2 regions of the Kitasatospora sp. NPDC088783 genome follow, and region 2 is predicted to be linked to the other one. Evidence: predicted binding sites of a transcription regulator. Region 2 holds the regulator's gene; the other holds the start of a gene.
What was found. The regulator HrcA, encoded in region 2, represses chaperone genes, less so after heat shock. The targets are predictions, from matches to a motif close to TTNGCACTCNGNNNNNCNGAGTGCNAA.
Positions count from the first base shown of each region.

Region 1: the regulator HrcA is predicted to act here: its motif matches at 13,297-13,323, upstream of groES (co-chaperone GroES).

Region 1 covers NZ_JBIVKJ010000008.1:141,087-156,695, forward strand. The annotation lists gene ACIP60_RS22790 (serine/threonine-protein kinase) at 1-869, opposite strand, end outside; gene ACIP60_RS22795 (protein kinase) at 1,026-2,105, opposite strand; gene ACIP60_RS22800 (serine/threonine-protein kinase) at 2,321-4,033, opposite strand; gene ACIP60_RS22805 (GuaB3 family IMP dehydrogenase-related protein) at 4,288-5,406, opposite strand; gene guaB (IMP dehydrogenase) at 5,582-7,084, opposite strand; gene shbA (RNA polymerase sigma factor ShbA) at 7,387-8,109, opposite strand; gene ACIP60_RS22820 (response regulator transcription factor) at 8,305-8,916, opposite strand; gene ACIP60_RS22825 (WhiB family transcriptional regulator) at 9,452-9,778, shown strand; gene ACIP60_RS22830 (LysR family transcriptional regulator) at 9,936-10,937, opposite strand; gene groL (chaperonin GroEL) at 11,100-12,734, opposite strand; gene groES (co-chaperone GroES) at 12,849-13,154, opposite strand; gene ACIP60_RS22845 (hypothetical protein) at 13,413-13,727, shown strand; gene ACIP60_RS22850 (methyltransferase domain-containing protein) at 13,750-14,928, shown strand; gene ACIP60_RS22855 (polysaccharide deacetylase family protein) at 14,904-15,609, opposite strand, start outside.
Region 2 covers NZ_JBIVKJ010000007.1:114,761-130,369, forward strand. The annotation lists gene ACIP60_RS20810 (ABC transporter ATP-binding protein) at 1-56, opposite strand, end outside; gene ACIP60_RS20815 (ABC transporter ATP-binding protein) at 308-2,041, opposite strand; gene ACIP60_RS20820 (AMP-dependent synthetase/ligase) at 2,291-4,192, shown strand; gene hemW (radical SAM family heme chaperone HemW) at 4,262-5,491, shown strand; gene ACIP60_RS20830 (DUF3097 domain-containing protein) at 5,506-6,351, opposite strand; gene ACIP60_RS20835 (hypothetical protein) at 6,614-7,312, shown strand; gene ACIP60_RS20840 (hypothetical protein) at 7,319-7,906, opposite strand; gene htpX (zinc metalloprotease HtpX) at 8,012-8,932, opposite strand; gene hrcA (heat-inducible transcriptional repressor HrcA) at 9,235-10,308, shown strand; gene dnaJ (molecular chaperone DnaJ) at 10,390-11,529, shown strand; gene ACIP60_RS20860 (16S rRNA (uracil(1498)-N(3))-methyltransferase) at 11,646-12,389, shown strand; gene ACIP60_RS20865 (PDZ domain-containing protein) at 12,501-15,609, shown strand, end outside.

The DNA.
Region 1 (15,609 bases), on a different contig from region 2:
GACGCCCCGGGCTGGTCGGGGACCCGGAGGCTGACGGTGTGCCCGTCGGCGACCTCGCGCAGCATCCGGCCGATCTCGTCGGCGCCGGGCCGCTCGGCCGGGTCCTTGGCCATCAGCGCGGCCAGCACCGGCCCGAGCCCGGCGGCCCGGCGCGGTTCGGGCAGCGGCTCGTCGACCACCGCGGTGAGCGTGCTGAGCGGGTTGTCCCGGCGGAACGGGGACTCGCCCTCCACCGCGTGGTACAGCGTCGCGCCCAGCGCCCACAGGTCGGAGGCCGGGCCGGGGCGCTGGCCCTGGGCGCGCTCCGGGGCCAGGTAGTCGGGCGAGCCGACCAGGTCGCCCGGACGGGTGATGTCCATCGCGCCCTCGAACTTGGCGATGCCGAAGTCGAGCAGCACGGCCCGCCCGGTGCCGTGCTCCAGCAGCACGTTGGCGGGCTTGACGTCGCGGTGCAGCACCCCCAGCTGGTGGCCGCGGTGCAGGGCGGCCAGCACCTGGAGGCCGACGGTGGCGGCCTCCCGGGGCGTCAGGGCGCCGTCCTGGCTGATCACGTCGGACAGCGCGCGGCCGTCCACCAGCTCCATGACGATCCACGGCCGGCCGTCCTGCTCCAGCACGTCGTGGATGGTGATCACGCCCGGGTGCTTGATCCGGGCGGCGGCCCGGGCCTCGCGCTTCATCCGGGACTGGAGGATCTCCAGGTCCTCCTCCGAGAGGTGGCTGACCGTCAGCTCCTTGACGGCCACCTCCCGGTCCAGCATCTCGTCCCTGGCGCGCCAGACGGTCCCCATCCCGCCGCGCCCCAGACGCTCGCCGAGCGCGTAACGCCCGGCCAGCAGACGGCCCGTCGACTGGTCCTGTGCGCCCATGACCGTCCCCCCTTCGATTCCCCCCACCGCCGGTCGGACGGGGTCCTGGCAGACCGTGTGCCGGCTCGCACCGGCGGTTCGAAGGCAAGCCTAGGCTGCCCGGCGCGCCCCGGGAATCGCGGCCCGGGCTCGGAATCGCACGGTGACCGCCCGCTCTCAGCCCGCGACCGCGACGATCACCGCGACCGCCGCGCACAGCAGCACCAGCACGCCGCCCAGCACCAGCGGCCCGAGCAGCTTCGGCGGCACCCGCGGCGGACGCGCCGGGCCCTGACGGTCCGTCGACCGCGCCGGGCGCCGCCCGCGCGGGTGCGGCACCAGCGGACCGGCCTCCGGCCGGGGCACCGGCAGCAGCGGGTCGGGCGGGCCGTCCCGGCCCGGTTCGGGCGCGAACGACAGCAGCTCGCGCAACTCCCGCTGCACGGCGACCGCGTCCGGCCGGGCCGCGGCGTCCGGCCGCAGCAGCCGCTCGACCAGCGGCCGCAGCGGCCCGCAGCCGTCCGCCGGGTGGTGCCGCCCGTCCCGGACGGCCGCCAGCAGCGTCGGCAGGTCGTCCTCCGGGTACGGGCCGTGGCCGGTCAGCAGCCGGTACAGCAGCACGCCCAGCGCCCAGGTGTCGGCGGGGGCGCCCGCGTCGATCGCCCAGCGCTCGGCGAGCGGTCCGAGCATCAGCGCCCGGGTCTCGTACACCCGGCGCGGCACCTCGCCGCCCAGCGCCGCGCACAGCTCCTCCTCGGCGGCGCCCAGCAGCAGACCGCCCAGCATCGCCGCGCCGTCCTCGCAGACCAGCACCGTGCGCAGCGTCAGGTTCCCGTGCGTCAGCCCGGCCTCGTGCACGGACCGCAGCGCGCCCGCCAGGTCCGCGCCGATCTCGGCCACCCGGTACGGCGAGACCGGGCCGTTGCCCGCCAGCCGCTCCAGCGGCACCCCGGGCACCGCCTCCTCGGCGACCCACAGCACCTCGTCCTCGGGGCCCGCCGCGAGCCCCCGCAGCAGCCGCGGGTGCGCCGTCGCCGCCGCCGAGACCTGCGCGACCCGGGCGGTCAGCCGCGGCCCGTACGACGGGGCGGGCGCCCCCACCGGGTGCCCCGGCACCAGCAGTTCGGGCAGCTCCAGCCCGAACAGCCGCACCCGCGCCCCGCTGTGGACGTCCACCGCGAGAACACCGACCTCACCCTCCGGACGGTCCGTCACCCGGTACCGCCCGGCCACCAGTTGCCCCGGGGCCGCTCGCATGTCTGTTCCTCACGCCGTCGTCCCGCCAGCGTACGGCTCCCCTCCGCCCCCGCCACCGCCCGGTGCGCGCTTTCCGCCCCCGCCGGGAGCCGCCCCCGCACCGCCGCACCCCCGGTCAGCCCACCCGGAGCCGCCCCCGCCGCGGCCGCGGCCCGCCCGGAACACCCCGCCCCCGCCGGGCGCGCCGCGCGCCGCGGCGTCGGCCACCGCGCCGGCTACGGCGCGGGCTGGAAGCTCTCGAAGGAGATCCGCCGGGCCAGCGAGCCGTCCGGGGCCGACCAGTCCTCCTCGGGCATGGTCCAGTAGATCGCGTAGCCGTACTTGCCGTTGCCGGTGACGAAGCCGCGGTTGAGCGAGTGCAGCAGGGTGCCGGACTTGCCGGTGTACGTCCACTCCCAGTCGGCGGCGTTGGTCCAGTCCCGGTAGGCGACGGCCTCCACCCTGACCCGGCGGTAGTCGGTCATCTTCGCGTTGCGGTCGGACTCCTGCCAGTCCTTCAGCGCGCTCGCCCCGGCGGGGCTCTGCCAGTCGACGACCAGCCGCAGCCCGCGACCCTCGAAGCGGCGGCTGGTGGCCCGGTAGTCCGGCCCCTGGTCCGCCATCCACTCGGGCAGCGCGATGCTGAACCCGGACGGGTCCTTGTACACCCGGTACCCGGCGGGTATCTGCCCGGCCGACGGCAGCGGCGACGGCTCCGCGGCGGGCGGCGCGGAGCTCGGGTCCGCGGCCTGCGCGGAGGCCGACGGGCTCGCCGCCGCCGACGGGCTCGCGGACGCCGCGGCCCCGTCCGCGGCGGTGGCGGCGACGGCGCCGTCCCTCCCGCCGTCCCCGTCGCCCCGGGGCCAGAACACCACCAGCGCCGCGATCAGCGCGAGCGCGGCGACCACCGCCGCCCCGGCCAGCAGCGCCCGCCGCCGCGAGCCGAACGGCCCGCCCGCGGGCGGCGTCCCGCCCGTCCGGAGCGGTTCCGTCGCCGTCGCCGTCGCCGTCGGCGTCCCCGGCCCGGACCCGGACCCGGCCGGGGACGAGGAGGGAGCCGCGGACGGATCGGGGGCCGGGGGCGCCGGGACGGCCACCGTCTCGGCCTCGGGCAGCGGCTTCCCGGCGGCGATCAGTTCGAGCAGCGGCCGGGCGGTGTCGGCGTCCATCCGCCGGGCCGGGTCCTTCTCCAGCAGCCCCTCGATGACGCCCCGCAGCGGCCCGGCGTTGCGCGGCTCGGGCAGCGGCTCGGTCATCACGGCGGTGAGGGTGGCCAGCGCGTCGCCCCGGTCGTACGGCGGGACGCCCTCGACCATCGCGTACAGCGTGCCGCCCAGCGACCACAGGTCGGAGGGCGGACCGGGCAGCTTGCCGCGGGCCCGCTCGGGGGCGATGTAGGAGGGGGCGCCGACCAGCATGCCGGTGGAGGTGATGGAGGTGTCGCCCTCGACGCTGGCGATGCCGAAGTCGGTGAGCACGGTGCGCCCGTCCTCGCCGATCAGCACGTTGGACGGCTTCACGTCCCGGTGCAGGATGCCCTGGCGGTGCGCGGCGCCCAGCACCCCGAGCAGGTCGAGGGCGATCCTCGCGGCCCGTTCGGGGGCGAGCGGGCCGTCCTCGGCGACCACGTCGGCCAGCGAGCGGCCGGCGACGAGTTCCATCACGATCCACGGCCGGTCGTCCTCCTCGACCACGTCGAAGACGGTGACGGCCGAGGTGTGCCGGATCCGGGCGGTGGCCTTGGCCTCGCGCAGGGTGCGGACGACCAGCCGGTGTTTCTCGATCTCGTCGACGGTGCCGGTCATCCGGAGTTCCTTGACCGCGACGATCCGGCCCAGCATCTCGTCCTCGGCCCGCCAGACGGTGCCCATGCCGCCGCGCCCGAGCACCTCGCCGAGCCGGTAGCGGTCCGCCAGCAGTCGGCCGGTCGGTTCCTGCGGCTGCGTCATCGGTGCGCTCTCCCCATGGTGTCGCGGCCCTCGGCGGGTGCCCCGGCCGTGACCTGACGGCGTGTCGGACCGCCGAGGGCGGCGGTCGCAGGCCGGAGCCCCCATCATCCCCTGTCCGGCCCCGGCCCGGCCACCCGCCCCCGCGCCCGGCCCCCGGCGGCCGTCCCGGCGCGCCCGTGGCGTAAGGACGGCGGAGGGCCCCCGCCGGTTGCGGCGGGGGCCCTCCGGTCTGCTGACGGTCCGTCAGCGGGGTGTCACCGGGCGGGGTTGACCGTGACCTCGACCCGCTGGAACTCCTTGAGCTCGGTGTAGCCGGTGGTGGCCATCGCCCGGCGCAGCGCGCCGAACAGGTTCATGGTGCCGTCGGGGGTGTGCGACGGACCGGTCAGGATCTGCTCGGTGGTGCCGACGGTGCCCAGGTGCACCCGCTTGCCGCGCGGCAGCTCCTCGTGGACGGCCTCCATGCCCCAGTGGTAGCCCTGGCCGGGGGCGTCGGTGGCGCGGGCCAGCGCGGCGCCGATCATCACCGCGTCCGCGCCGCAGGCCACGGCCTTGGGGATGTCGCCGCTGTAGCCGACGCCGCCGTCCGCGATCACGTGCACGTACCGGCCGCCGGACTCGTCCATGTAGTCGCGGCGGGCGGCCGCGACGTCGGCGACGGCGGTGGCCATCGGCACCTGGATGCCCAGCACGCCCCGGGTGGTGTGCGCGGCGCCGCCGCCGAAGCCGACCAGCACGCCGGCCGCGCCGGTCCGCATCAGGTGCAGCGCGGCGGTGTAGGTGGCGCAGCCGCCGACGATCACCGGGACGTCGAGCTCGTAGATGAACTGCTTGAGGTTGAGCGGCTCGGCCGCGCCCGAGACGTGCTCGGCCGACACCGTGGTGCCGCGGATCACGAACACGTCGACCCCGGCGTCCACCACGGCCTTGGAGAACTCGGCGGTGCGCTGCGGCGAGAGCGCCGCGGCGGTCACCACGCCCGAGTCACGGACCTCCTTGATCCGCTCCTTGATCAGCTCGGCCTTGATCGGCTCCGCGTACACCTCCTGCAGGCGCCGGGTCGCCACCGCCTCGTCGGGGATGGCGGCGATCTCCGCCAGCAGCGGGCGCGGGTCCTCGTACCGCGTCCACAGCCCCTCCAGGTTCAGCACGCCCAGGCCGCCCAGCTGCCCGATCGCGATCGCCTGCTCCGGCGACACCACGCTGTCCATCGGCGCGGCCAGGAACGGCAGTTCGAAACGGTAGGCGTCGATCTGCCAAGCGATCGAGACCTCCTTCGGGTCACGCGTACGGCGGCTGGGGACGACGGCGATGTCGTCGAAGGAGTACGCCCGGCGGCCGCGCTTGCCTCGCCCGATCTCGATCTCAGTCACTTCGAGCCCTTCTGCTGCTTTCCATCTCCCGACCGGGTCCCCCCGGCCACGCCCCCAAGTATCCCGCACCCTCCCCACCGGCCCCGCCAGGGGCGCACCCGCTCCCCCGGACGGCGGGGACCCGCCCGGGCCGCGTCAGCTGCGGCCCGGGCGGGTCCCGTACGGCGGAGGCGTCTCAGCGCGCGTTGTAGTTCGGCGCCTCGACGGTCATCTGGATGTCGTGCGGGTGGCTCTCCTTGAGGCCCGCCGAGGTGATCCGGACGAACCGGCCCTTGGTCTGCATCTCCTCGATGCTCGCCGCGCCCACGTACCCCATGGTCTGCCGCAGGCCGCCGATCAGCTGGAACAGCACCGCGGAGAGCGGGCCGCGGTAGGGCACCTGGCCCTCGATGCCCTCGGCGATCAGCTTCTCGTCCGAGGAGACCTCGGCCTGGAAGTAGCGGTCCTTGGAGAAGGACTTCGCCTGGCCGCGGGTCTGCATCGCGCCCAGCGAGCCCATGCCGCGGTACGACTTGAACTGCTTGCCGTTGATGAAGAGCAGCTCGCCGGGCGACTCCTCGCAGCCGGCCAGCAGCGAGCCGAGCATCACGGTGTCGGCGCCGGCGCACAGCGCCTTGCCGATGTCGCCGGAGTACTGGAGGCCGCCGTCGCCGATGATCGGGACGCCCGCGTCCTGGCAGGCCTGCGCGGCCTCGTAGATCGCGGTGACCTGCGGGACGCCGACGCCGGCGACCACGCGGGTGGTGCAGATCGAGCCGGGGCCGACGCCGACCTTCACGCCGTCCACGCCGGCGTCCAGCAGCGCCTGCGCGCCGTCCCGGGTGGCGACGTTGCCGCCGACCACGTCCACCGGCACGGCGGACTTGATCTTGGAGATCCAGGACAGCGCGTTGTGCGAGTGCCCGTGCGAGGTGTCGACGACCAGGAAGTCCACGCCCGCGCCGACCAGCGCCTGGGCGCGGTCGAAGGCCTCGGCGGAGGCGCCGACGGCGGCGCCCACCAGCAGCCGGCCCTCGGCGTCCTTGGCGGCGTTCGGGTACTTCTCGGCCTTGACGAAGTCCTTGACGGTGATCAGGCCCTTGATCCGGCCCTCGTCGTCGACCAGCGGCAGCTTCTCGATCTTGTGGCGGCGCAGCAGCCCGACCGCGTCCTCGCCGGAGATGCCGACCTTGCCGGTGATCAGCGGCATCGGCGTCATGATGTCGGCGACCTTGCGGCTGCGGTCGGTCTCGAAGGCCATGTCGCGGTTGGTGACGATGCCCAGCAGCTTGCCCTCGGCCGTGGCCACCGGCACGCCGGAGATCCGGAACCGGGCGCACAGCGCGTCCGCCTCGGCCAGCGTCGCCTCCGGGCCGACCGTGATCGGGTCGGTGACCATGCCGGACTCGGACCGCTTCACCAGGTCGACCTGGTTGACCTGGTCCTCGATCGAGAGGTTGCGGTGCAGGACGCCGACGCCGCCCTGGCGGGCCATCGCGATCGCCATCCGGGACTCGGTGACCTTGTCCATCGCCGCGGACAGCAGCGGGATGTTGACCCGCACGTTCCGGGAGATCCGCGAGGAGGTGTCCACCTGGTTGGGCAGCACCTCGGAGGCCCCGGGCAGCAGCAGGACGTCGTCGTACGTGAGTCCGAGCATCGCGAACTTCTCGGGTACGCCGGCGGCGTTGTAAGACATGGGGAACCTTCCGTGGCGGGCCGTCGTTCTGCGCACGGGCGCCCGGCTGTCACCGGCCGCCAAGACGCCCGGCGCGCTGGAGGAACCTCCGAAGGGGCCCCGCGCGCACCGGAGAAACTTTGGCGACCCGACCAGGCGCCGATACCCCATGGTACTGGTGACGCGGGGTAGGTCGTCGCGCCCTCTTGACAACGCCCGCCCGGCCGCGCTTCATTCCGCGCGGTCCACGCGCGTCCAGCAGCACGGACGGGCACACCGGCCGACGGGCCGGGGGGGGGAGGACCGGAAGGACCGGCCGGGGTTCAGCCGCTCTCCTCCGCCAGCGCCCGCAGCCGGGACAGCGCCCGGTGCTGGGCCACCCGCACCGCGCCCGGGGACATCCCGAGCACCTCGCCGGTCTCCTCCGCCGACAGCCCGTCCGCCACCCGCAGCAGCACCAGCTCGCGCTGGCGGGCCGGCAGGTAGGACAGCAGCTCCTTGATCCACTCGGCGTCGCTGGAGAGCAGCGCCCGCTCCTCGGGGCCGAGCGAGTCGTCCGGCGTCTCCGGCAGGTCGTCCGGCGGGATCACCGTCGAGCCGGGCCCGCGCATCGCGGCCCGCTGCAGGTCGGCGATCTTGTGCGCGGCGATCCCGTACACGAAGGCCTCGAACGGGCGCCCGGTGTCCCGGTAGCGGGGCAGCGCGCAGAGCACCGCGACGCACACCTCCTGGGCCACGTCGTCCACGTGGTGCCGGGCCCCGCCGGGCAGCCGGACCAGCCGGCCGCGGCAGTAGCGCAGCGCCAGCGGGAGCACGTAGCCGAGCAGCGCCTCGATCGCCGGGCCGTCGCCGCGGACCGCCGCCGCGACCAGTTCGGCCACCTCGGGCGACGTCCCCGCGCCGAGCACGGGCGGGCGGGCCGCCGCTCCCGACGGGCCGTCGGGTCCGGTCAACGGACCGCCCGGTGCCGACGACGGATCGGCAGCCGCACCCCCGGGGGCGGGCTGCACCGGGTCGGGCCCGGCGGCCTCCTCGTCGTCACGCATCGGTCCATGGTGCCTGGTCGGGCCGGAAAACGCGGCACCGCGTCCGGACTTGTGCATCGGAACGTTATCCGTCGCCGCGTGCACCGTGCCGCCTCCCCTGCCTGTCCGCTGGTCCCCGAGGTGCTCCACTACTCCATGGTGCAGCCTCGGGACCACAACGTCACACGTCCGAGCGAGCGCAGTTCGCGCGTCCGCTCAGCGGACCAGGCCCCAACGGAAGCCCAGCGCCACCGCGTGCGCGCGGTCCGAGGCGCCCAACTTCTTGAACAGCCGCCTGGCGTGCGTCTTCACGGTGTCCTCGGACAGGAACAGCTCGCGGCCGATCTCGGCGTTGGAGCGGCCGTGGCTCATCCCCTCCAGCACCTGGATCTCACGGGCCGTCAGGGTCGGCGCGGCGCCCATGTCCGGGCTGCGGAGCCGGCGCGGCGCCAGGCGCCAGGTCGGGTCGGCCAGCGCCTGGGTGACGGTGGCCCGCAGCTCGGCGCGCGAGGCGTCCTTGTGCAGGTAGCCGCGGGCCCCGGCGGCGACCGCGAGGGCCACGCCGTCCAGGTCCTCGGCGACGGTGAGCATGATGATCCGGGCGCCCGGGTCGGCCGACAGCAGCCGGCGGACCGTCTCCACCCCGCCGAGGCCGGGCATCCGGACGTCCATCAGAACGAGATCGGAACGGTCGGCCACCCAGCGGCGGAGGACCTCCTCACCGTTCGTCGCAGTGGTCACCCGGTCCACGCCGGGCACGGTCGCCACCGCGCGGCGAAGCGCCTCCCGGGCGAGCGGGGAATCGTCGCAGACGAGTACGGATGTCATGACCGTCGTCCTCCGCAGCAGATCCGCGTCACGTTGAGCCTCCTGGCTGGTACGAACCTCTCCGACACGGCCCCGGGACGGACCCGTTCCGATCGCCTCGCTGCGCGACCGGTCCCGATGTCCTGCGCCCTCTGACCGCCTCCGCACATCCAACGACCGTCACTCGAATGAGTTACGGCTTCACGTCCATCTCCACCACTGTACGTGGCCAACCCATCACGCAAGAGCCACCTCGCGGTGCACACGCCGCACTTTTGTGCAGCTCGCGCGCGGTGCCCGCGCCGCGCGCGCCCTCCGGAGGCGCTCCGCGCCCGGCGGGACACCCGATCGACGCAGCATCCGGGTTCAAACCTCTTGCCCCTTTTGTCCGTTTTTATAGCTTCTGTCAGGTCATTGACTGATTCGTCGGACTGTGGGTGACTTGTCGGTGTAGTGGGCGTAAGTCATATTTCCAGGTGTCCGTACCGGCCCGGTGCCGCCTCGCCGCGACAGTCGCGGCCGGCCGCCGGGTCCCGAGCCATGAAGGGAATGAGCCATGGCAGATTTCTCCCGCCTCCCCGGCCCCAACGCAGACCTCTGGGACTGGCAGCTCTCCGCCGCCTGCCGCGGCGTCGACAGCTCACTGTTCTTCCACCCCGAGGGCGAACGCGGCGCGGCCCGGACCTCGCGCGAGACGAGCGCCAAGGAGGTCTGCATGCGCTGCCCGGTGCGCGTCAAGTGCGCGGCCCACGCCCTCGCCGTCCGCGAGCCCTACGGGGTCTGGGGCGGCATGACCGAGGACGAACGCGAGGAGCTGCTCGGCCGCTCCCGCAACCGGCTGGCCGAGGTCCCGCTGGCGATGCCGCAGACCGTCCGCCGCTGATCCGCCGCCGCTCCCGCCGGTCCCGGTCCGTCGCCGCTCCCCCGCCGGTGCCCCCGCCGGTCCCCCGCACCGCAGCGGCCGTCCCCGCCGCCGCGGCCCGCGTCCCCGGCCGCGCCACCCTGACGCGTCGCCCGCCCGTCCCCGGTCGGTGCCGCGCTCAGCGGGCCGCGGCCGACGCCGCGAGCTGGTCCAGCATCAGCGCCACCGCCGGGACCTCCGCCAGGTCCGGCAGGGTCAGCGCCACCACCTCGCGCCGGGCCGGCTCGCCCGAGGCCACCCGCACCGGTACGGCCGCCACCCCCGGGTGCCGCACCGACTCCAGCGCCAGCCCCGGCAGCACCGCCACCCCCAGGCCCGCGCCGACCAGGCCCACCACCGCCGGGTAGTCGTCCGTGGCGAACTCGATGGCCGGCGCGAAGCCCGCGTCCGCGCACAGCTCCACCAGGTGGCCCCGGCACTGCGGGCAGCCCGCGATCCACTGCTCGGCCGCCAGCTCCGCCAGGTCCACCGGGTCGCCCTCGCCCCGGCCCCCCAGCGGGTGGCCCGCCGGGACGAGGCCCACCAGCGGATCGTCCAGCAGCGGGCGCACCACCAGCTCGGACCAGTCGTTCGCGGCCGCCGTCGCCGCCGCCTCCAGCGCCGCCTCGGCCCGCGCCTCGCGCAGCGTCGCGTGCGGGGACGGCAGGCTCAGCCCGCCCTGCGAGTCCGGGTAGCGGAAGGCCAGCGCGACCTCGCACTCGCCGCCGCGCAGCATCGCCAGCGCCTGGGTCGGCTCCGCCTCCACCAGCGAGACCCGCACCCCCGGGTGGGCCGCCCGCACCTGGGCCACCGACCGCGGCACCAGGGTCGAACTGGCCGTCGGGAACGAGACCAGCCGCACCCGCCCCGCCCGCAGCCCGGCGATCGCCGCGACCTCCTCCTCGGCGGCCGAGAGCCCCGCGAGGATGCCGTCCGCGTGCCGCAGCAGCACCCGCCCGGCCTCGCTCAGCTGCATCTCCCGCCCCGACCGCACCACCAGCGGGGTGTCCACCGCCTTCTCCAGCGCCTTCATCTGCTGGCTCACCGCGGGCTGCGTGCACCCCAGCTCCCGCGCGGCGGCGGAGAACGACCCGGTCCGGGCGACGGCGTGCAGGACGCGGAGGTGGCGGGCTTCGATCACGCCGTCAACTGTAGGGGAGGCGCGAAGTGCGCCGGGAACGCGAAAGCAGGGGCGCGAGGTCCCGGCGGTCCGGGCCGCGCACCACGGGGGTGCGGGGCCGGTCGCGCAGTTCCTCGCGCCCCTGCTTTCGCTGCGCCGCTTCAGCGGCTAGCGCTCGGTGCTTCAGTGGCTGTGGCCGTGGCCGCCGTGCGAGTGGCCGTGGCCGGCGCCCTCTTCCTCTTCCTTCTTCTCCACCACGAGGGTCTCGGTGGTGAGCAGCAGGGAGGCGATGGAGGCGGCGTTCTCCAGGGCGGAGCGGGTGACCTTGACCGGGTCGATGACGCCGGCCTTGACCAGGTCGCCGTACTCGCCGGTGGCGGCGTTGTAGCCCTGGCCGGGCTCCAGGTCGGCGACCTTGGAGGTGATGACGTAGCCCTCCAGGCCGGCGTTCTGGGCGATCCAGCGCAGCGGCTCGGCGAGCGCCTTGCGGACCACGGCGACACCGGTGGCCTCGTCGCCGGTCAGGCCGAGGCCGTCCTCCAGGACCTTCGCGGCGTGCACCAGCGAGGCGCCACCGCCGGCCACGATGCCCTCCTCGACCGCGGCGCGGGTCGCGGAGATGGCGTCCTCCAGGCGGTGCTTGCGCTCCTTGAGCTCGACCTCGGTGGCCGCGCCGACCTTGATCACGCAGACGCCGCCGGCCAGCTTGGCGAGGCGCTCCTGGAGCTTCTCGCGGTCCCAGTCGGAGTCGGTGTTGGCGATCTCGGCCTTGATCTGGGCGACCCGGCCCGCGACCTCGGCGGAGTCGCCGGCGCCGTCGACGACGATGGTCTCGTCCTTGGTGACGGTGATCCGGCGGGCGCTGCCGAGCACCTCCAGGCCGACCTGGTCGAGCTTGAGGCCGACCTCCTCGGAGACGACCTGGCCGCCGGTGAGGGTGGCGATGTCGCCGAGGATGGCCTTGCGGCGGTCGCCGAAGCCGGGGGCCTTGACCGCGACCGCGTTGAAGGTGCCGCGGATCTTGTTGACCACCAGGGTGGAGAGGGCCTCGCCGTCGACGTCCTCGGCGATGATCAGCAGCGGGCGGGAGCCGCCGGCCTGCAGGACCTTCTCCAGCAGCGGCAGGAGCTCCTGGATGGAGGAGATCTTGCCCTGGTTGATCAGGACGTACGGGTCCTCCAGGACGGCTTCCTGGCGCTCCGCGTCGGTGACGAAGTACGGGGACAGGTAGCCCTTGTCGAACTGCATGCCCTCGGTGAACTCGAGCTCGACGCCGAAGGTGTTGGACTCCTCGACGGTGATCACACCGTCCTTGCCGACCTTGTCGATCGCCTCGGCGATCAGCTCGCCGACCTGGGTGTCCTGGGCGGAGAGGGAGGCGACGGCGGCGATGTCGTCCTTGCCCTCGATCTCGCGGGCCACCGAGAGCAGGTGCTCGGAGACGGCGGCGACGGCCTTGTCGATGCCCTTCTTCAGGGCGGCCGGGCCGGCGCCGGCGGCGACGTTGCGCAGGCCCTCGTTGACCAGGGCCTGGGCGAGCACGGTGGCGGTGGTGGTGCCGTCGCCCGCGACGTCGTTGGTCTTGGTGGCGACCTCCTTGACCAGCTGCGCGCCGAGGTTCTCGTACGGGTCGTCGAGCTCGACCTCGCGGGCGATGGTCACACCGTCGTTGGTGATGGTGGGGGCGCCGAACTTCTTGTCGATGACGACGTTGCGGCCCTTGGGGCCGATGGTCACCTTGACGGTGTCGGCCAGCTTGTTGACGCCGCGCTCCAGCGAGCGGCGGGCGTCCTCGTCGAACTGCAGGGTCTTCGCCATGATCCCGTTTCCTCAGGGGTAGGTCTGCGTACGTGGAGCAACAACCGCGCCCCGGGCCCCTGTCAGTGCGACACGGATCCGGGGCGGGCTGGGACGTCTAGTTGTCGGACGTCTTTACTTCTCGATGATCGCGAGGACGTCGCGGGCCGAGAGGACGAGGTACTCCTCGCCCTGGTACTTCACCTCGGTGCCGCCGTACTTCGAGTACAGGACGATGTCACCGACGGCGACGTCGAGCGGCAGACGCTGACCGTCCTCGAAGCGGCCCGGGCCGACGGCCAGGACGACGCCCTCCTGGGGCTTCTCCTTGGCGGTGTCCGGGATCACCAGGCCGGAGGCGGTGGTGGTCTCGGCGTCGAGCGGCTGGACCACGATGCGGTCCTCGAGCGGCTTGATGGCAACCTTGCTGCTGGTGGTCACGTCCGAGCTCCCCTTCGGAGATTACGGGGTTGTCTAACAGGTAGGTGGCGATTGCGCGCGGCCGCCGTCGCGGGGGTCGGACACGCTTCATCGCGTTAGCACTCTCCCTGGGGGGAGTGCCAGGTATGACCTTAGGACGCCGTTAGCACTCAGTCAACCAGAGTGCCAACGAAGTCGCGTCCGAGTTTCCGTTCGACCCGGTCGGTTCCGAGTACGGGTACTCAGGCGGCGCGCGAATCCCCTTGCGACGATCGGGACATGACGAAGGAGCGCCCCTCCACGGGGCGGGACGTGTGGCACGCGGTGTGGTTGCTGGCGCTGGCGGTGCCGCTGCTGTGCGCGGTGCCCTACGCGGTCATGGTGCTGGTGTTCGCGCTGGCCGGGGCCGGGGAGCGCGGGGGCGGGGCGGGCCTGGCGGTGCTGCTGTGCGGCGCGGTGACGGCGCTGGAGCTGGGGGTGCCGGTGGCGTCGGTGGTGGTGACCGCCCGGCGGGGCTACCGGATCGCGCCGCTGGCGGTGGGGCTGGCCGGGCCCGCGCTGGCGGCGGCCGTGCTCGCGGTGCCGGCGCGCTGACCGGAGCCGCGACAATGGTGCGGTGGAGATCGAGTCGTTCCGGGCGCTGCTGACCGAGCAGGGGCAGGCGCTGCTGGCCGAGTTGCGGGGGTTCACGGCGGCCGGGGAGCTGGCGCTGGCGACCAGGATGCGGCGGGAGTACCCGGCGGAGCTGGTGCGGGCGGCGTTCGAGCAGGCCCGGTTGCGGCAGCGGGCGGAGGCGAAGTTCGGGGCGGACGCGGCGTCGATGTACTTCACCCGGCACGGGGTGGAGCAGGCGACCAGGCGGTCGGTCGCCGAGTGGCGGGCGGGGCGGTTCGCGGCGCTGGGGGTGCGGCGGCTGGCCGACCTGTGCTGCGGGATCGGCGGGGACGCGATCGCGCTGGCCCGGGCCGGGATCGCGGTGCTGGCGGTGGACCGGGACGAGCTGACCTGCGAGGTGGCGCGGGCGAACGCGGCGGCGCTGGGCGTGGCGGAGCTGGTCGAGGTGCGCCGCGCGGACGTCGCGGACGTCGACACCGCGGGCTTCGACGCGGTGTTCACCGACCCGGCGCGGCGCACCTCGAAGGGCCGGGTGTTCGACCCGGAGGCGTACTCGCCGCCGCTGTCCTGGGCGGTGGAGGCGGCCCGGCGCACCCCGTTCGGGGCGTTGAAGGTGGCGCCGGGCATCCCGCACGAGCTGGTGCCGGCGGGCGCCGAGGCGGAGTGGGTGTCGGACCGCGGCGAGGTCAAGGAGGCGGTGCTGTGGTTCGGCACGGCCGCCGCCGAGCCGTACCGGGCGACGCTGCTGCCGGGCCCGCACTCGCTGTCCGGCGGCGCGCTGCCGGACCCGCCGGTGGGCCCGGTGGGGCGCTACCTGTACGAGCCGGACGGGGCGGTGATCCGGGGCCGGATGGTCGCGGAGGTGGCGGAGCTGACGGGCGGCCGGCTGATCGACCCGATGATCGCGTACGTCACCTCGGACGAGCTGCGCCCGACGCCGTACGCGCAGGCGTACGAGCTGACCGACGTGCTGCCGTTCCAGGTCAAGCGGCTGCGGGCGCTGGTGCGGGAGCGCCGGATCGGCACCGTGGTGATCAAGAAGCGCGGGGCGTCGGTGGTGCCGGAGGAGCTGCGGCGGCAGGTGAGGCCGGCCGGGCCGAACGCGGTGACGGTGATCGTGGCCCGGACGGCGGGCGGGCCGGTGATGATGCTGGGTCAGCCGGTGGGCCCGGCCAGGTAGTCGTCGAGGCGGGCGACCGCGAAGCCCTGCTCCTGGATCCGGGCGAGCAGTTCGCCGAACATCCCGGTCATGGTCTCGCCCTTGAGCTCGGACGGGCCGCGGAAGTGGGCCAGGATGATGTCGCCGTTGCGGAGCTTCTTGTCGGCGGCCTGGTACTGCATGTCGTGGATCTGCATGGACTCCCGCCAGAGCACGACGGCGCGCGGCCCGCACTCCTGGACGGCGGTGTTCAGGGCGGGGGTGTTCGCGCCGTCGCCGTAGGGCGGGCGGAACAGGTAGGGGGCGGTGCCGTACTGCTCGGTGAGGGCGGCCTGGTCGTCGCAGACCTGGGCCTTCTGCTGGGCGGGGCCGAGCTTGCTCATCACCGGGTGGCTGACGGTGTGGTTCTGGATGCTGTTGCCGAGCGCCTGGAGCGGTTTGAAGTAGGCGTAGTCGTTCTTGACGATGTCCTTGGTCAGGAACATCGTGACCGGGACCTTGAGTTCGGTGAGCATCTCGACGAACTTCGGGTCCTTCTCGGCCCCGTCGTCGAGGGTGATGAAGACGACCTTGTCGGTGGTCGGGACTTCGCTGAACACCGGCACCTGGCCGGACCCGGTGAGCTTGATCGGCCGGTCGGCGGGCGGCGCGGGCGCCTTGGGCATCGGCTTGAGGCCCCACTTGGCCCAGGCGGCCTCGGGC
Region 2 (15,609 bases):
AGGCGCTTCGCGGAGCCGCCGAAGTCCTTCGACTTCTCGGTGCCCTGCGCGCCCATGAACCGGCCGGGTCCGCCGCTGCCGCGCCGGGCCGCCGCCTCCTGCGAACCGGAGGGCACCTCGGCGGGGGCCCCGGACGCCCCGGACGTCTCGGAGGCCGCCGAGGCCCCGGCCGCCCCGGTCTTGGTCAGGTCCGGCCCGCCGGAAGCCCGCACGGCCTCCGGGGTCTCCGGGCCTCCCGGCGTCTCCCGGTTCCCGTCGTTCCCGTGGTTCTCGGAGTTCCCGGGGTTCCCGTGGTTCTCGGGGCTGGTCACGCCGCCTCCTGCTCGGTGAGCTGGGAGAGCACGATCTCCCGGTACGTCGGGTTGTCGGCCATCAGCTCCTGGTGGGTGCCGGTGCCGACGACGGCGCCCTCGTCGAGGACGACGATCCGGTCGGCGTCGCGGATGGTGGAGACCCGCTGGGCGACGATCACCACGGTGGCGTCCCCGGTCTCCCGGGCGAGCGCGGCGCGCAGCCGGGCGTCGGTGGCGTAGTCGAGGGCCGAGAAGGAGTCGTCGAACAGGTAGACCTCGGGCCTGCGGACCAGCGCGCGGGCGATCGCCAGGCGCTGGCGCTGGCCGCCGGAGACGTTGGTGCCGCCCTGGGCGATCGGGGCGTCCAGGCCCTCGGGGAGCTTCCGGACGAAGTCCGCGGCCTGCGCGGTCTCCAGCGCCTGCCAGAGCTCCTCGTCGGTGGCCTCGGGCTTGCCGTAGCGCAGGTTGGAGGCGACGGTGCCGGAGAACAGGTACGGCTTCTGCGGGACGAGGCCGATGATCTCGGACAGCTTCCGCGGGTCGAGCTCGCGCACGTCCACGCCGTCGATCAGGACGGTGCCGCCGGTGGCGTCGAACAGCCGGGGGACGAGTCCGAGCAGGGTGGTCTTGCCGGAGCCGGTGGAGCCGATGACGGCGGTGGTCTCGCCGGGCCGGGCGGTCAGGTCGATGCCGCGCAGCACCGGGACCTCGGCGCCCGGGTAGCGGAAGTCGACGCCGCGCAGCTCCAGGGTGCCGCGGGCGTGCAGCTCGGTGACCGGCCGCAGCGGCGGGACGACGCTGGACTCGGTGTCCAGCACCTCCTGGATGCGCTCGGCACAGACCTCGGCGCGCGGCACCATCATGAACATGAAGGTGGCCATCATGACGCTCATCAGGATCTGCATCAGGTAGGAGAGGAACGCGGTGAGCGCGCCGATCTGCATGCCGCCGCTCTGGATGCGGTGCGCGCCGAACCAGAAGACGGCGACGCTGGAGACGTTCACCACGCCCATCACGATCGGGAACATCAGCGACATCAGCCGGCCGACCCGCAGCGAGTAGTCGGCGAGTTCGCCGTTGGCGCCGCTGAAGCGGGCCTGCTCGTGGTCGTCCTTGACGAAGGCCCGGATGACCCGGATGCCGGTGATCTGCTCGCGCATGATCCGGTTGACCGCGTCGATCCGGGTCTGCATGCCGCGGAACTGCGGCCGCATCTTGCCGACCAGCACCGTGACCACCGCGCCGAGCAGCGGGACCACGGCGAGCAGCAGGCCGGACAGCGGCACGTCCTGGTTCAGCGCCATGACCACGCCGCCGACGCACATGATCGGCGCGGCGACCATCAGCGTGAAGGTCATCAGCGCCAGCATCTGCACCTGCTGGACGTCGTTGGTGGTGCGGGTGATCAGCGAGGGCGCGCCGAACTGGTTGAGCTCGCGGGCGGAGAAGTCCTGCACCCGGGAGAACACCGCGGCGCGGACGTCCCGGCCGACGGACATGGCGGTGCGCGCGCCGTAGTAGACCGCGCCGATCGAGCAGGCGGCCTGGGCCAGCGACACGCCGACCATGACCGCGCCGACCCGCAGGATGTAGCCGGTGTCGCCCTTGAGCACGCCGCTGTCGATGATGTCCGCGTTCAGCGTCGGCAGGTAGAGCATGCCGATGGTGGACACCAGCTGGAGCAGCACCAGCAGGGTGATGTCCCGGGAGTAGGGGCCCAGATGGGCGCGTAGGAGTCTGAAAAGCACCGTGACACTCTCGTCTGCGGAGGGGATGGGCGCATCCCGATTTCGGGTACTGGGGAGAAAGCTTCACGTTCGGGCAGCTGCTGCACTGCCGACCTGGGAGTGTGCCAGCTCACGTCACCCCCTTACGGATCGGCTTTCCACCCCCTAGGCTGCTGGTGCCCTTTGTTACTCGCCGGTTAAGTCGGTGTCGGGCGGCCCCCGCGGCCGGCGCCCGCCCGCTCTCGGTCCACCCGCCCCCGGAGGTCCTCGTTGAGTTCCGCGCAGTCCATGATCGAGCGGCGCCCGCCCTCCGTGGCGCACCTGTTGCTCAGCAGGGTAAAGGCCACTCCGAACGGTGAGGCCTACCGGTACCCGGTTCCGGTGGACGAGCAGGCCGCGGACAGCGCTCCGGGTGCCGAGCAGTGGCGCTCGCTGACCTGGGCGCAGGCGCACCGGCGGATCACCGCGGTCGCGGCCGGCCTGATGGCGCTGGGCATCCGCGCCGAGGACCGGGTGGCGATCGCCTCCGCGACCAGGATCGAGTGGATCCTCGCCGACCTCGGCAACATGTGCGCCGGCGCGGCCACCACCACCGTCTACCCGAGCACCAACTCCGACGAGACCGCGTTCATCCTGGCCGACTCCGGCAGCCGCGCGCTGTTCGCCGAGGACGAGGGCCAGCTGCGCAAGGCCGCCGAGCAGAAGGACGCGCTGCCCGAACTGGAGTGGGTGGTCCTGTTCGAGGCCCCCGCCGGCGGCGTCCCGCAGGCCGAGGGACTGACCGTGCTCACCCTCGCCGAGCTGGAGGAGCGCGGCACCGCCTACCTGGCCGAGCACCCCGACGCGGTGGAGAAGGCCGTCGACTCGCTCGACAAGGAGCAGCTCGCCACCCTGATCTACACCTCCGGCACCACCGGCCGCCCCAAGGGCGTGCGTCTGGTGCACGACTGCTGGTCCTACGAGGGCGTGGCGCAGGAGGAGAGCGGGCTGCTGCGCGCGGACGACGTGCAGTTCATGTGGCTGCCGCTGTCGCACGTGTTCGGCAAGACGCTGATCTCCGGCCAGATCGCCACCGGCCACGTGATGGCGGTGGACGGCCGGGTGGACCGGATCATCCACAACCTGCCGGTGATCCGCCCGACCCTGATGGCCTCCGCGCCGCGGATCTTCGAGAAGGTCTACAACGGCATCGCGGGCCGGGCCCGGGCCGAGGGCGGCGCCAAGTACAAGATCTTCCTGTGGGCGGCCGGGACGGCCCGCGAGTACGCACAGACCGTCCAGGCGGCCCAGGTCGCCACCGGGCGGGAGAGCGCCCCGCTGGGCCTGCGGCTGCGGCACTCGCTGGCCGACCGGCTGGTGTACACCAAGATCCGGGCCGCGTTCGGCGGCCGGCTGCGCGGCGCGGTGTCGGGCAGCGCGGCCCTGGCGCCGGAGATCGGCTACTTCTTCAAGGGCGCGGGCGTCCCGGTGCTGGAGGGCTACGGCCTGACCGAGACCTCGGCCGGCTCCACGGTCAACCGGGCCGAGGACTTCCGGGTCGGCACCGTCGGCCTGCCGCTGCCCGGCACCGAGGTGCGGATCGCCGAGGACGGCGAGATCCTGCTGCGCGGCCCGGGCGTCATGCGCGGCTACCACCGGATGCCCGAGCAGACCGCCGAGGTGCTGGAGCCGGACGGCTGGTTCCACACCGGCGACATCGGCGAGCTCGGCGAGGGCGGCTACCTGCGGATCACCGACCGCAAGAAGGACATGTTCAAGACCTCCGGCGGCAAGTACGTCGCGCCCAGCGAGGTCGAGGGCAAGTTCAAGGCGATCTGCCCGTTCGTCAGCAACATCCTGGTGATCGGCAACGGCCGCAACTACTGCACCGCGCTGATCGGCCTGGACGAGACGGTGATCATGCCGTGGGCCGCCGAGCACGGCCTGGCCGGCAAGCCGTACGCCGAGGTGGTCGCCGACCCGGCCACCGTCGAGCTGATCGACGGCTTCGTCAAGCGCCTCAACGGCGAGCTCCAGCGCTGGCAGACGATCAAGAAGTTCGCGCTGCTCCCGCGCGACCTGGACATCGAGCACGGCGAGCTCACCCCGAGCCTGAAGATCAAGCGCCCGGTGGTCGAGCGGACGTACGCCGACGAGGTCAGCGCGATGTACGCGGGCACCAACGAGGCCTGAGCCCCGCCCGTCCGGTGCGGCCGGCGGACCCTTTTCGGGTTTCGCCGGCCGCTACCGGACAATGGACGCATGCCCTCCGCACTCCCCGACGGCGAACCGGTGCCGTCCGACGGCTCGCTGCCCGCCCACGCCCTGCACGGACTCGGCGAGCGGCCGTTCGGCTTCTACCTGCACGTGCCGTACTGCGCCAGCCGCTGCGGCTACTGCGACTTCAACACCTACACCGCCACCGAACTGCGCTCCTCCGGCGCGGTCGCCTCGCAGGAGACCTACGCGGACAACGTGATCGCCGAGATCCGGCAGGCCCGCCGGGTCCTCGGCGACACCGCGCTGCCGGTCGAGACGGTCTTCCTCGGCGGCGGCACCCCGACCCTGCTGCCCGCCCGCGACCTGGTGCGGATGCTGGCCGCGCTGCGCGAGGAGTTCGGCCTCGCCCCCGGCGCGGAGGTCACCACCGAGGCCAACCCGGAGTCCGTCGACCCGGCCTACCTGGCCGAACTGCGCGCGGGCGGCTACAACCGGATCTCCTTCGGCATGCAGAGCGCCCGCCCGCACGTGCTCGCCCTGCTCGACCGCCACCACACCCCCGGCCGCCCCGAGGCCTGCGTCGCCGAGGCCCGCGCGGCCGGCTTCGACCACGTCAACCTGGACCTGATCTACGGCACCCCCGGCGAGTCCGACCAGGACTGGCAGACCTCGCTGGACGCGGCGATCGGCGCCGGCCCCGACCACGTCTCCGCGTACTCGCTGATCGTCGAGGACGGCACCCGCCTCGCCGCCCGGGTCAAGCGCGGCGAACTGCCGATGATCGACGACGACGTGCACGCCGACCGCTACCTGATGGCCGACCGGGCGCTGACCGCCGCCGGGTACGCCTGGTACGAGGTCTCCAACTGGGCCACCACCCCCGAGGGCCGCTGCCGCCACAACGAGCTGTACTGGACCGGCGCCGACTGGTGGGGCGCCGGCCCCGGCGCGCACAGCCACGTCGGCGGCGTCCGCTGGTGGAACGCCAAGCACCCCGCCGCGTACGCCCAGGCCCTCGCCGAGGGGCGCACCCCCGCCCTCGGCCGCGAGGTGCTGGCCGACGAGGACCGCCGGGTCGAGCGCATCCTGCTCGAACTGCGCCTCGCCGAGGGCTGCCCGCTCGACCTGCTCACCCCCGACGGCCGGGCCGCCGCCGACCGGGCCCTCGCCGACGGCCTGCTGGAGCCCGCCCCGTACGCGGCGGGCCGGGCCGCGCTGACCCTGCGCGGACGGCTGCTGGCGGACGGGGTGGTCCGCGACCTGGTCGACTGACCCGGACCGGGGACTCAGGCCCCGCCGCCGCCCGGCAGCGTGACGAAGTCGATCAACTCCTCGACCCGGCCGAGCAGTTCCGGCTCCAGGTCCTTCCAGCCGTCGACCGAGGCGAGGATGCGCTTCCAGGCGGCGGGGGTGTCCACCGGCCAGCCCAGCCGGCGGCAGACGCCCTCCTTCCACACCTCGCCGCGCGGCACCTCCGGCCAGGCCGCGAAGCCCAGCCCGGCGGGTTTCACGGCCTGCCAGATGTCGACGTAGGGGTGGCCGACCACCAGGACGTGCTCGCCGGTCACCCGGGCGGCGATCCGGTGCTCCTTGGTGCCGGGCAGCAGGTGGTCGACCAGCACGCCCAGCCGGCGGCCCGGGCCGGGGGCGAACGCCTCGACGATGGCGGGCAGGTCGTCCACGCCCTCCAAGTACTCCACCACCACGCCCTCGATCCGCAGGTCGTCGCCCCAGACCCGTTCGACCAGCTCGGCGTCGTGCCGGCCCTCGACGTAGATCCGCGACTCGCGGGCCACCCGGGCCCGCGCCCCCGGCACCGCGACCGAACCGGACGCCGTGCGCCCCGGACCGCGCGGCGCGGCCGGCGCCGCCGCGGCGGGCCGCACCAGCGTCACCACCCGCCCCTCCAGCAGGAACCCGCGCGGCACCAGCGGGAACACCCGGTGCTTGCCGAACCGGTCCTCCAGCGTGACGGTGAACCCCTCGGCCGTCCGCTCGCAGCGCACCACCGCCCCGCAGAACCCGGTCGCCGCCTCCTCCACCACCAGGTCCCGCTCCGCCGCCACCTCCGGCGCGGGCTGCTGCCGCTTCCACGGCGGGGTCAGATCCGGCCCGTACTCCCTGCTCCGCATGGATCGCAGTCTACGAAACGTCGGTCGGCCTGACGTCGCGTCAGCACGGGTGCGGGGGCGGCGGTGGCGAGGACGTCGGCGGGGCGAGGGTGCGGGCCCGGCCATCGAGGCCGTCGAGGTGGGCGGCCGTGGTGTCGCCGAGGTGGATCCGGCGCGGTCCGGTCGGTCACGGGTGCCACCCCGGGAGCGGGAGGCCGTCACCGGTGTGGGACATTGCCCGACGATCACACTCCGATGATCACGCAGGAGCGGGGACGGAACGATGAACGGGCGCTGGCAGGTGGCGGCGGTCGCCGCAGTGCTGCTGCTGGGCGGGACGGCCTGTACGGCCGACGGCTCGAAGAAGGCCGATCCGGCGCCGCCGTCGCTGCGCGCGGACCTGCTGACGGCGGACCGGCTGCCGAAGGGCTTCACCCTGAACACCTCGGAGGTGGAGTCGACCACCACCCGCGCGCCGAGCGCCGCCTCCACCTACGTGCCGAACACCGAGCCGCTGGAGTCGATGCCCTGTTCCGAGCTGGGCATCACGTCCTTCCTGACCACGCACGCCAAGCCGTTGGAGGACGTCGCGGTGGGCCTGGAGCGCCAACCCGTCGGCGACGACGACTTCGGCTGGGGCGGGCAGGAGGTGCTCGACCGCTACCCGTTCGGACGGGCGGCCGCCGCCTTGGACGCGGTTCGTGCGGCGGTCGGACGCTGCGCGGACTTCAGCACGGTGCTGGTGGACGGCTCGGTGTTGCAGGAGAGCGCGACCGCGATCCAGGTCGGCGACAGCCTGCGGGTGCGGATCACCTCGATGCCGCCGCCCGACGGCGTCCACCCGTGGGTCGACGAGACCGCGTTCGTCCGGTTCGGCGACGTGGTCCTGACGGTGCAGCAGGTCGGCACCGACCGGCCGACCGACGACCTGCAGACCGTTCTGGACGCCGCCGTGCAGGCGTACCGGGCCCGGGCGCACTGACGGGGGTCAGTCCTCCAGGCCCGGCGCGCCCCAGACCGGGAACCAGCGGGAGAGGTCCGGCTCGATCCGCAGGTCGTCGCGGAGCAGGTGGGAGACCTCGATCTCCAGCGGGTTGTCCCGCTTCTCCTGCCCGGCGACCTTGCACATCGGGTAGAAGGTGCCGCGCTTGTACAGGTACACCAGGGCCAGCGAGCGGCCCTCGGCGTCCCGGAAGGCGACCAGCGAGCAGAGCAGCTGCGGCCCGAAACCGTTCGCCTCCAGCTCGCTGTTGACCGCGTGCAGGTCGTTGACCAGGTCGGGCAGCTCCTCGGGGGTGTGCCGGGAGAGCAGCCAGGAGTACCCGTACCCGTCCCGGGACGCCTCGACGGGGACGCCGCCGCGCCCGGTGTCCGCGTCCAGCAGTGCCCGCACCTGCTGCTGCACCTCGGTGAAGGCCGCGCCCTCGACCGCGGCGAAGCAGACCGAGCCCAGGCCGGTCGGGAGGAACCCCTTGGCGGCCTGCAGGGTCAGCGCCGCCGACGGGATGCCGAACAGCTGGTCGAGGTCGGGCTTCACCGGCTTGGTCCGGCCGAACAGGGCGTCCAGGAATCCCACGCCGCGAGCTCCTTCTTCGGTGACTTGGGGTGACTTCGGGTGACTTCGGTGATTTCCGTGGCCGCAGTGGCCGCGGTGGCCGCGGTCGCTCCGGCGGGGGCGGGTTCAGTGCCCGAGTTCGTCGGAGACCTTCCGCAGCTGGGCGAGGCGCTGCTCCAGCGAGGGGTGGGTGGAGAGCAGCTGGGAGGCGGTCTCCCTGGCGCTCAGCGCCGGGGCGAAGTAGAAGGCGTTGTACGGCTGGGCCCGGCGCAGGTCCTTGGTCGGGATGGCGGAGATCTGCCCGGTCACCTTGGTCAGCGCCGAGGCCAGCGCGGCGGGCCGGCCGGTCAGCTGGGCGGCGGCCCGGTCGGCGGCCAGCTCGCGGTAGCGGGACAGCAGCCTGGTGAGCAGGAAGCTGATCGCGTACACCACCATCGAGGCCAGCGGGATCAGCACCATGGCGATCGCCGCGTTCTGGTCGTTGCTGTTGCGGTTGCCGCCGCCCATCATGCCGCCGTACAGGGCGATCCTGGTCATCGCGCCGGCCAGCACGCCGAGGAACCCGGCCACCGTCATCACCGCGACGTCCCGGTGCGCGACGTGCGACAGCTCGTGGGCCAGCACGCCCTCCAGCTCCTCCGGCTCCAGCCGGCGCAGCAGGCCGGTGGTCACGCAGATCACCGCGTTCTGCGGGTTGCGGCCGGTGGCGAAGGCGTTGGGCATGTCGTTGTCGGCGACCGCGACCCGCGGCTTGGGCATGTCGGCCAGCGCGCACAGCCGGTCGACCGCGCCGTGCAGCTGCGGGTACTGCTCGGGGGTGACCTGGTGGGCGCCCATCGCCCGTTCGGTGATCTTGTCGGAGAACCAGAACTGCGCGACGAACAGGCCGCCGGAGATCAGCACCACCAGCGGCCAGGCGCCGCGCAGCAGCACGATCAGCAGGCCGGTGAAGCCCACGTAGACCAGCCCGATCAGGAACATGGTGGTGACCATCCGGCCGGTCAGCCCGCGGTCGGGGGTGAACCTGGAGTGCTGTGGCACCGACATCGCTGCTCCTCCTCGTGCCTCGCGCGGTGCCGGACCGCGCTGCCGCGCCGTCCGCCCCGCTCGCCTTCGATGCTGCCACCGGGCGGCCCCGCGGGCACCATCCGAAACGATGGGAATTCGGTGGGAAAGCGACACGTCCCGGGCGCGTCGCCGGTCCTTCGGTCCAGGATCACGGGGGCGGACCGTTCCTGCCGTCAGGCCCGGGCCGTACACTGGCAGGTACGGTCCTGGCACTCTGACCAGTGGAGTGCCAAGCCGGGTCAGACACCGGGTCAACGGACGACGACGGAGGTGCGTGCCCCATGCCGGACGACGGCAAGCCCGACGGCCGACTGATCGACACGCGCCCGACCGCCCGTCCGCTCGACGAGCGGCGCCTCGCGGTGCTCCGGGCGATCGTCCAGGACTACGTGGGCACCGAGGAGCCGGTCGGCTCCAAGGCCCTGGTGGAGCGGCACAACCTCGGCGTCTCCCCGGCCACGGTCCGCAACGACATGTCCGCGCTGGAGGACGACGGGTACATCCACCAGCCGCACACCAGCGCGGGCCGGATCCCCACCGACAAGGGCTACCGGCTCTTCGTCGACCGGCTCGCCGAGGTCAAGCCGATGACCGCCCCCGAGCGCCGGGCGATCCGGCACTTCCTGGAGGGCGCGGTCGACCTGGACGACGTGGTGGCCCGGACGGTGCGGCTGCTCGCCCAGCTCACCCGGCAGGTCGCGGTGGTCCAGTACCCGTCGCTGACCCGCTCCACCGTGCGGCACATCGAACTGGTGTCGCTCACCCCGACCAAGCTGATGCTGGTGCTGATCACCAACACCGGCCGGGTCGAACAGCGGATGGTCGACTGCCCGGCCCCGGTCGGCGAGGCCCTGCTCGGAGACCTGCGGGCCAGGCTCAACGGCATGGCGGGCGGCTGCCGGCTGCCCGAGGTGCCGACCGTCCTGGAGGACCTGCCGGCGAGCTTCGAGCCCGCCGACCGGCCCGCCGTCAGCACCGTGCTGACGGTCCTGTTCGAGGCGCTGGCCGAACAGAACGAGGAACGGATCATGCTGGCGGGCACCGCCAACCTGACGCGTTTCGGCCATGACTTCCCGCTCACCATCCGGCCGGTCCTGGAGGCGCTGGAGGAGCAGGTGGTGCTGTTGCGCCTGCTGGGCGAGACGGCGGACTCGGCGATGACGGTCCGGATCGGCCACGAGATCGCGCACGAGGGGCTCAATTCCACGTCGGTGGTCTCGGTCGGTTACGGTTCGGGCGACCAGAGCGTGGCAAAGCTGGGAGTGATCGGTCCGACCCGGATGGATTACCCGGGCACAATGGGGGCGGTGCGCGCGGTGGCACGGTACGTCGGCCAGATCCTGGCGGAGTCGTAACGGCGCGGCCGCAGCGGAACGGCGCAACAAGCAGCGTGCTGTCGCAGGCACTTCTAGAGGCGGAACAAACCGGAGCATTTGGTGGCCACGGACTACTACGCGGTACTCGGCGTCCGACGCGACGCGGGGCAGGACGAGATCAAGAAGGCGTTCCGGCGCCTCGCCCGTGAACTGCACCCGGACGTCAACCCGGACCCGAAGACGCAGGAGCGGTTCAAGGAGATCAACGCCGCCTACGAGGTGCTCTCCGACCCGCAGAAGCGTCAGGTCTACGACCTCGGCGGCGACCCGCTGTCGCCGAACGGCGGCGGCGCGGGCGGCTTCGGCGCGGGCGCGGCCGGGTTCGGCTTCTCCGACATCATGGACGCCTTCTTCGGCGCCGCGACCGGCCAGCGCGGCCCCCGCTCGCGCACCCGCCGCGGCCAGGACGCCATGATCCGGCTGGAGATCACCCTGGAGGAGGCCGCGTTCGGCACCACCAAGGAACTCCAGGTCGACACCGCCGTCACCTGCACCACCTGCAACGGCGAGGGCGCCGCGCCCGGCACCTCCGCGCAGACCTGCGACATGTGCCGCGGCAAGGGCGAGGTCTCCCAGGTCACCCGGTCCTTCCTGGGCCAGGTCATGACCTCCCGCCCCTGCCCGCAGTGCCAGGGCTTCGGCACCGTCGTCCCCACCCCGTGCCCCGAGTGCGCCGGCGACGGCCGGGTCCGCGCCCGCCGCACCCTCACGGTCAAGATCCCGGCCGGTGTCGACAACGGCACCCGGATCCAGCTGGCCGGCGAGGGCGAGGTCGGCCCCGGCGGCGGCCCCGCCGGCGACCTGTACGTGGAGATCGCCGAGACCAGCCACCCGACCTTCCAGCGGCGCGGCGACGACCTGCACTGCACCGTCACCATCCCGATGACCGCCGCGTCGCTCGGCACCCAGGTGCCGCTCCAGACCCTGGACGGCCTGGAGGAGGTCGACATCCGGCCCGGCACCCAGTCCGGCCAGTCGATCCCGCTGCACGGCCGGGGCATCACCCACCTGCGCGGCGGCGGCCGGGGCGACCTGATAGTGCACGTCGAGGTGCAGACGCCCACCAAGCTCGACCCGGAGCAGGAGGACCTGCTGCGGCGGCTCGCCCTGCTGCGCGGCGAGGAGCGTCCGTCCGGGCAGTTCGCGCCCGGCCAGCAGGGCCTGTTCTCCCGGTTGAAGGACGCCTTCAACGGCCGGTGAGACCCGCCCCTCCCGCGCCGGAGGGGCCTCCCGGGCCGGGAGCGGCGAGGTCGAGGACCTCGCCGCTCCCGGCCCGTTCCGCCGGACGACCCACTGCTGAGAGGGCTGCTGTACCGATGACCGCACCGGTGTTCGTCGTCGACGACCTGACCGGGGCCGCCCCCGGCGCCACCGTCCGGCTGGACGGCCCCGAGGGCCGGCACGCCGTCGCCGTCAAGCGCCTGGAGCCCGGCGAGGCGCTCACCCTCGCCGACGGGCGCGGCCGCGGCGCGGACGGCACCGTCGCCGCGCTGCACGGCAAGGACGCCCTCGACGTCCTGGTCACCGCCGTCCGCGACGAGCCCGCCCCCGCGCCCCGGATCACCGTCGTCCAGGCGCTGCCCAAGGGCGACCGCGGCGAGCTCGCCGTCGAGACCATGACCGAGGCCGGCGTCGACGCGGTCGTGCCCTGGGCCGCCGCCCGCTGCATCACCCAGTGGAAGGGCGAGCGCGGCGCCAAGGCGCTCGCCAAGTGGCGGGCCACCGCCCGCGAGGCCGGCAAGCAGTCGCGCCGGCTGCGCTTCCCGGAGGTCAGCGACCCGGTGACCACCCGGCAGCTGCTGCCGCTGCTCGCCGCCGCGGACTTCGCGGCCGTCCTGCACGAGGAGGGCGCGCTGCCGCTCGCCACCGCGCAGCTCCCGGCCGGGGGCGAGATCGTCCTGGTGGTCGGGCCCGAGGGGGGCGTCTCCCCGGACGAGCTCGCCGCCTTCGCCGAGGCCGGCGCCGCGCCGTACCGGCTGGGTCCCTCCGTGCTGCGCACCTCCACGGCGGGCGTCGCCGCCGGCTCCCTGCTGCTCGGCCGCACCGGCCGCTGGGGGTAGGCCCGCTCCTCCGGACCCGGCGCCGGGAGCCGGGACGCGCCGCCCCGGCCGCGGGTCGCGGGCTCCCGCAACCTCTGACGATCCGTGAGCCGCGCCGCCTAGGGTGGCAGGATGACGGAATCGACGCGCGGCTATCTGCGCCACCCCCACCTGCACGGCGACGCCGTGGCTTTCGTCGCCGAGGACGACGTCTGGCTGGCGCCCGTCGACGGCGGGCGGGCCTGGCGGTTGACGGCGGACCAGGCGCCCTCGGGGGCGGTGCGGTTCGCCCCGGACGGGCGGTCACTGGCCTGGACCTCGACCCGGGACGGTGCGCCGGAGGTGCACGTGGCACCGGTGGAGGGCGGCGCGGCCCGGCGGTTGACGTACTGGGGGAGCCCGTCCACCGCGCTGGTGGGGTGGAGCGCGGACGGGCGGCCGATCGCGATCACCACCGCGGGGCAGGAGACCGTCCGGCGGACCTGGGCGTTCGCGGTGCCGCTGGACGGCGGGGAGCCGACCCGGCTGCCGTACGGGCCGATCGGCTCGCTGGCGTTCGAACCGGTGCCGGAGGGCGCCGCCGGCGGACGGGTGCTGCTGGGCACGCACAACCGGGAGGCCGCGCACTGGAAGCGCTACCGGGGCGGCCGGGCCGGGAAGCTGTGGATCGGCGGCGCGCGGTTCGAGCGCCTGCACGCCGGGCTGGACGGGCAGCTGGAGTGCCCGATGTGGGTCGGCGACCGGGTCGCGTTCCTCTCCGACCACGAGGGCGTCGGACGGCTGTACTCCAGCCTCCCGGACGGCTCCGACCTGCGGGCGCACGGCCCGGCGGACCACGGGTTCTACGCCCGGCAGGCGTCCACCGACGGCACCCGGGTGATCTGGCAGAGCGCCGGCGAGCTGTGGCTGCTGGACGACCTGGAGGGCGCCGGGGCGCGCCGGCTGGACGTCCGGACGGCCGGGCCGCGCACCCGGCGGCAGCCGCACCCGACGCCTGCCGCCGGGCAGGTGGAGAGCGCCGCCCCGGACCGCACCGGCCGGGCCGCGGCCGTGGTGGTGCGCGGCACCGTGCACTGGGTGACCCACCGGGAGGGCCCGGCCCGGGTGCTGGACGAGACGCCGGGGGCGCGGGCCCGGCTGGCCCGGGCCGTCCCCGGCGAGGACGGCGCGCAGGGCGCGGTGTGGGTCACCGACGCGGAGGGCGAGGACGCGCTGGAGTACGCCCCGGCGGTGCTGGGCGCGGAGCGCCGGCGGCTGGCGGCCGGGCGGCTCGGCCGGGTCCGCGGCCTGGCGGTCTCGCCGGACGGCCGGCAGCTCGCGGTGGCCTCGCACGACGGCCGGGTGCTGCTGGTGGCGCTCAGCGACGGCGCGGTCAACGAGCTGGCGCGCAGCGGCGACGGCGAGGTCTCCGGGCTGGTGTTCAGCCCCGACTCGGGGTGGCTGGCCTGGTCGCAGCCGGTGCTCGGCCCGTGGTCGCTGCGGCAGGTCATGCTCGCCGACCTGACCTCGCGCACCGTCAGCGAGGCCACCCCGCAGCGCTTCCACGACTACTCGCCGGCCTTCACCGCGGACGGCAAGCACCTGGCGTTCCTCTCGGTGCGCGCCTTCGACCCGGTGTACGACCAGCACGCCTTCGACCTGTCCTTCCCCGGCGGCACCCGCCCGTACCTGCTGACGCTGGCCGCCGACACCCCGTCGCCGTTCGGCCCGCGGCGCGGCGGGCGGCCGGCCGGCGGCGAGGAGGAGGACGCCAAGGACGGGGAGAAGGAGGCCGCGCCGAGCACCCGGGTCGACCTGGAGGGCCTGGCCGACCGGATCGTGCCGTTCCCGGTGGAGGCGGGCCGGTTCGGGGTGCTGCGCGCCGCGAAGGACGCGGTGCTCTGGACCAGGTACCCGTTCAGCGGCGAACTCGGCGACAGCGCCGCCTCCCTGGACGAGGAGCCGGCCCGGACCGCGCTGGAGCGGTTCGACCTGCGCAGGCGCCGGGCGGAGGAACTGCTCAGCGGCGTCGACACCTTCGGCGTCAGCGGCGACGGCACCCGGCTGGCCGTGCTGGAGGACGGCGCGCTGCGGATCGTGCCCGCCGACCAGAAGGCCGCGGAGGACGAGGAGACCGAGGTCGACCTCGACCGGGTCCGGGTCACCGTCGACCCGGCCGCCGAGTGGCGGCAGATGTTCGACGAGAACGGCCGCCTGATGCGCGACAACTTCTGGCGCGCCGACCTCTCCGGCGTCGACTGGGCGGGCGTCCTGGACCGCTACCGGCCGCTGGTCGAACGGGTCGGCAGCCGCTCCGACCTGGTCGACCTGCTGTGGGAGACGGTCGGCGAGCTCGGCACCTCGCACGCGTACGTGCTGCCGCCCGGCCGCGGCGCCGAACCGGCCCGGCAGCAGGGCCGGCTCGGCGCGGACCTGGTGCGCGACGGCGAGGTGTGGCGGGTGGCGCGGGTGCTGCCCGGCGAGTCCTCCGACCCGCGGGCCCGCTCCCCGCTGGCCGCCCCCGGCGCGGCGGTCCGCCCCGGCGACGCGATCCTGGCCGTCAACGGCCGCCCGGTCGACCCGGTCACCGGCCCCGCCCCGCTGCTGGCCGGCACCGCCGACCACCCCGTCGAGCTCACCGTCAGCGGCCGGGACGGCGGCGAGCGGCACCCCGTCGTGGTGCCGCTCGACGACGAGGAGGCGCTGCGCTACCACGACTGGGTGGCCGGGCGGCGGGCCGCCGTCCGCGAACTGTCCGGCGGCCGGCTCGGCTACCTGCACGTCCCCGACATGCAGAGCGCGGGCTGGGCGCAGCTCCACCGCGACCTGCGCTTCGAGATGTCCCTGGACGGCGTGGTGCTGGACCTGCGGGAGAACCGCGGCGGTCACACCTCCCAGCTGATCGTGGAGAAGCTGGCCCGCCGGATCGTCGGCTGGAACCACGGCCGCGACCTGGCCCGCCCCGACCCCTACCCCGGCGACGCCCCGCGCGGCCCGGTGGTGGCGCTGGCCGACGAGTTCTCCGGCTCCGACGGCGACATCGTCAACGCGGCGATCCAGGCGCTCGGCATCGGCCCGGTGGTCGGCACCCGCACCTGGGGCGGCGTGATCGGCATCGACAGCCGGTACACGCTGGTCGACGGGACGCTGGTCACCCAGCCCAAGTACGCCTTCTGGCTGGAGGGTTACGGCTGGCAGCTGGAGAACCGCGGGGTCACCCCCGACGTCGAGGTGCCGATCGCCCCGCACGACTGGGCGGCCG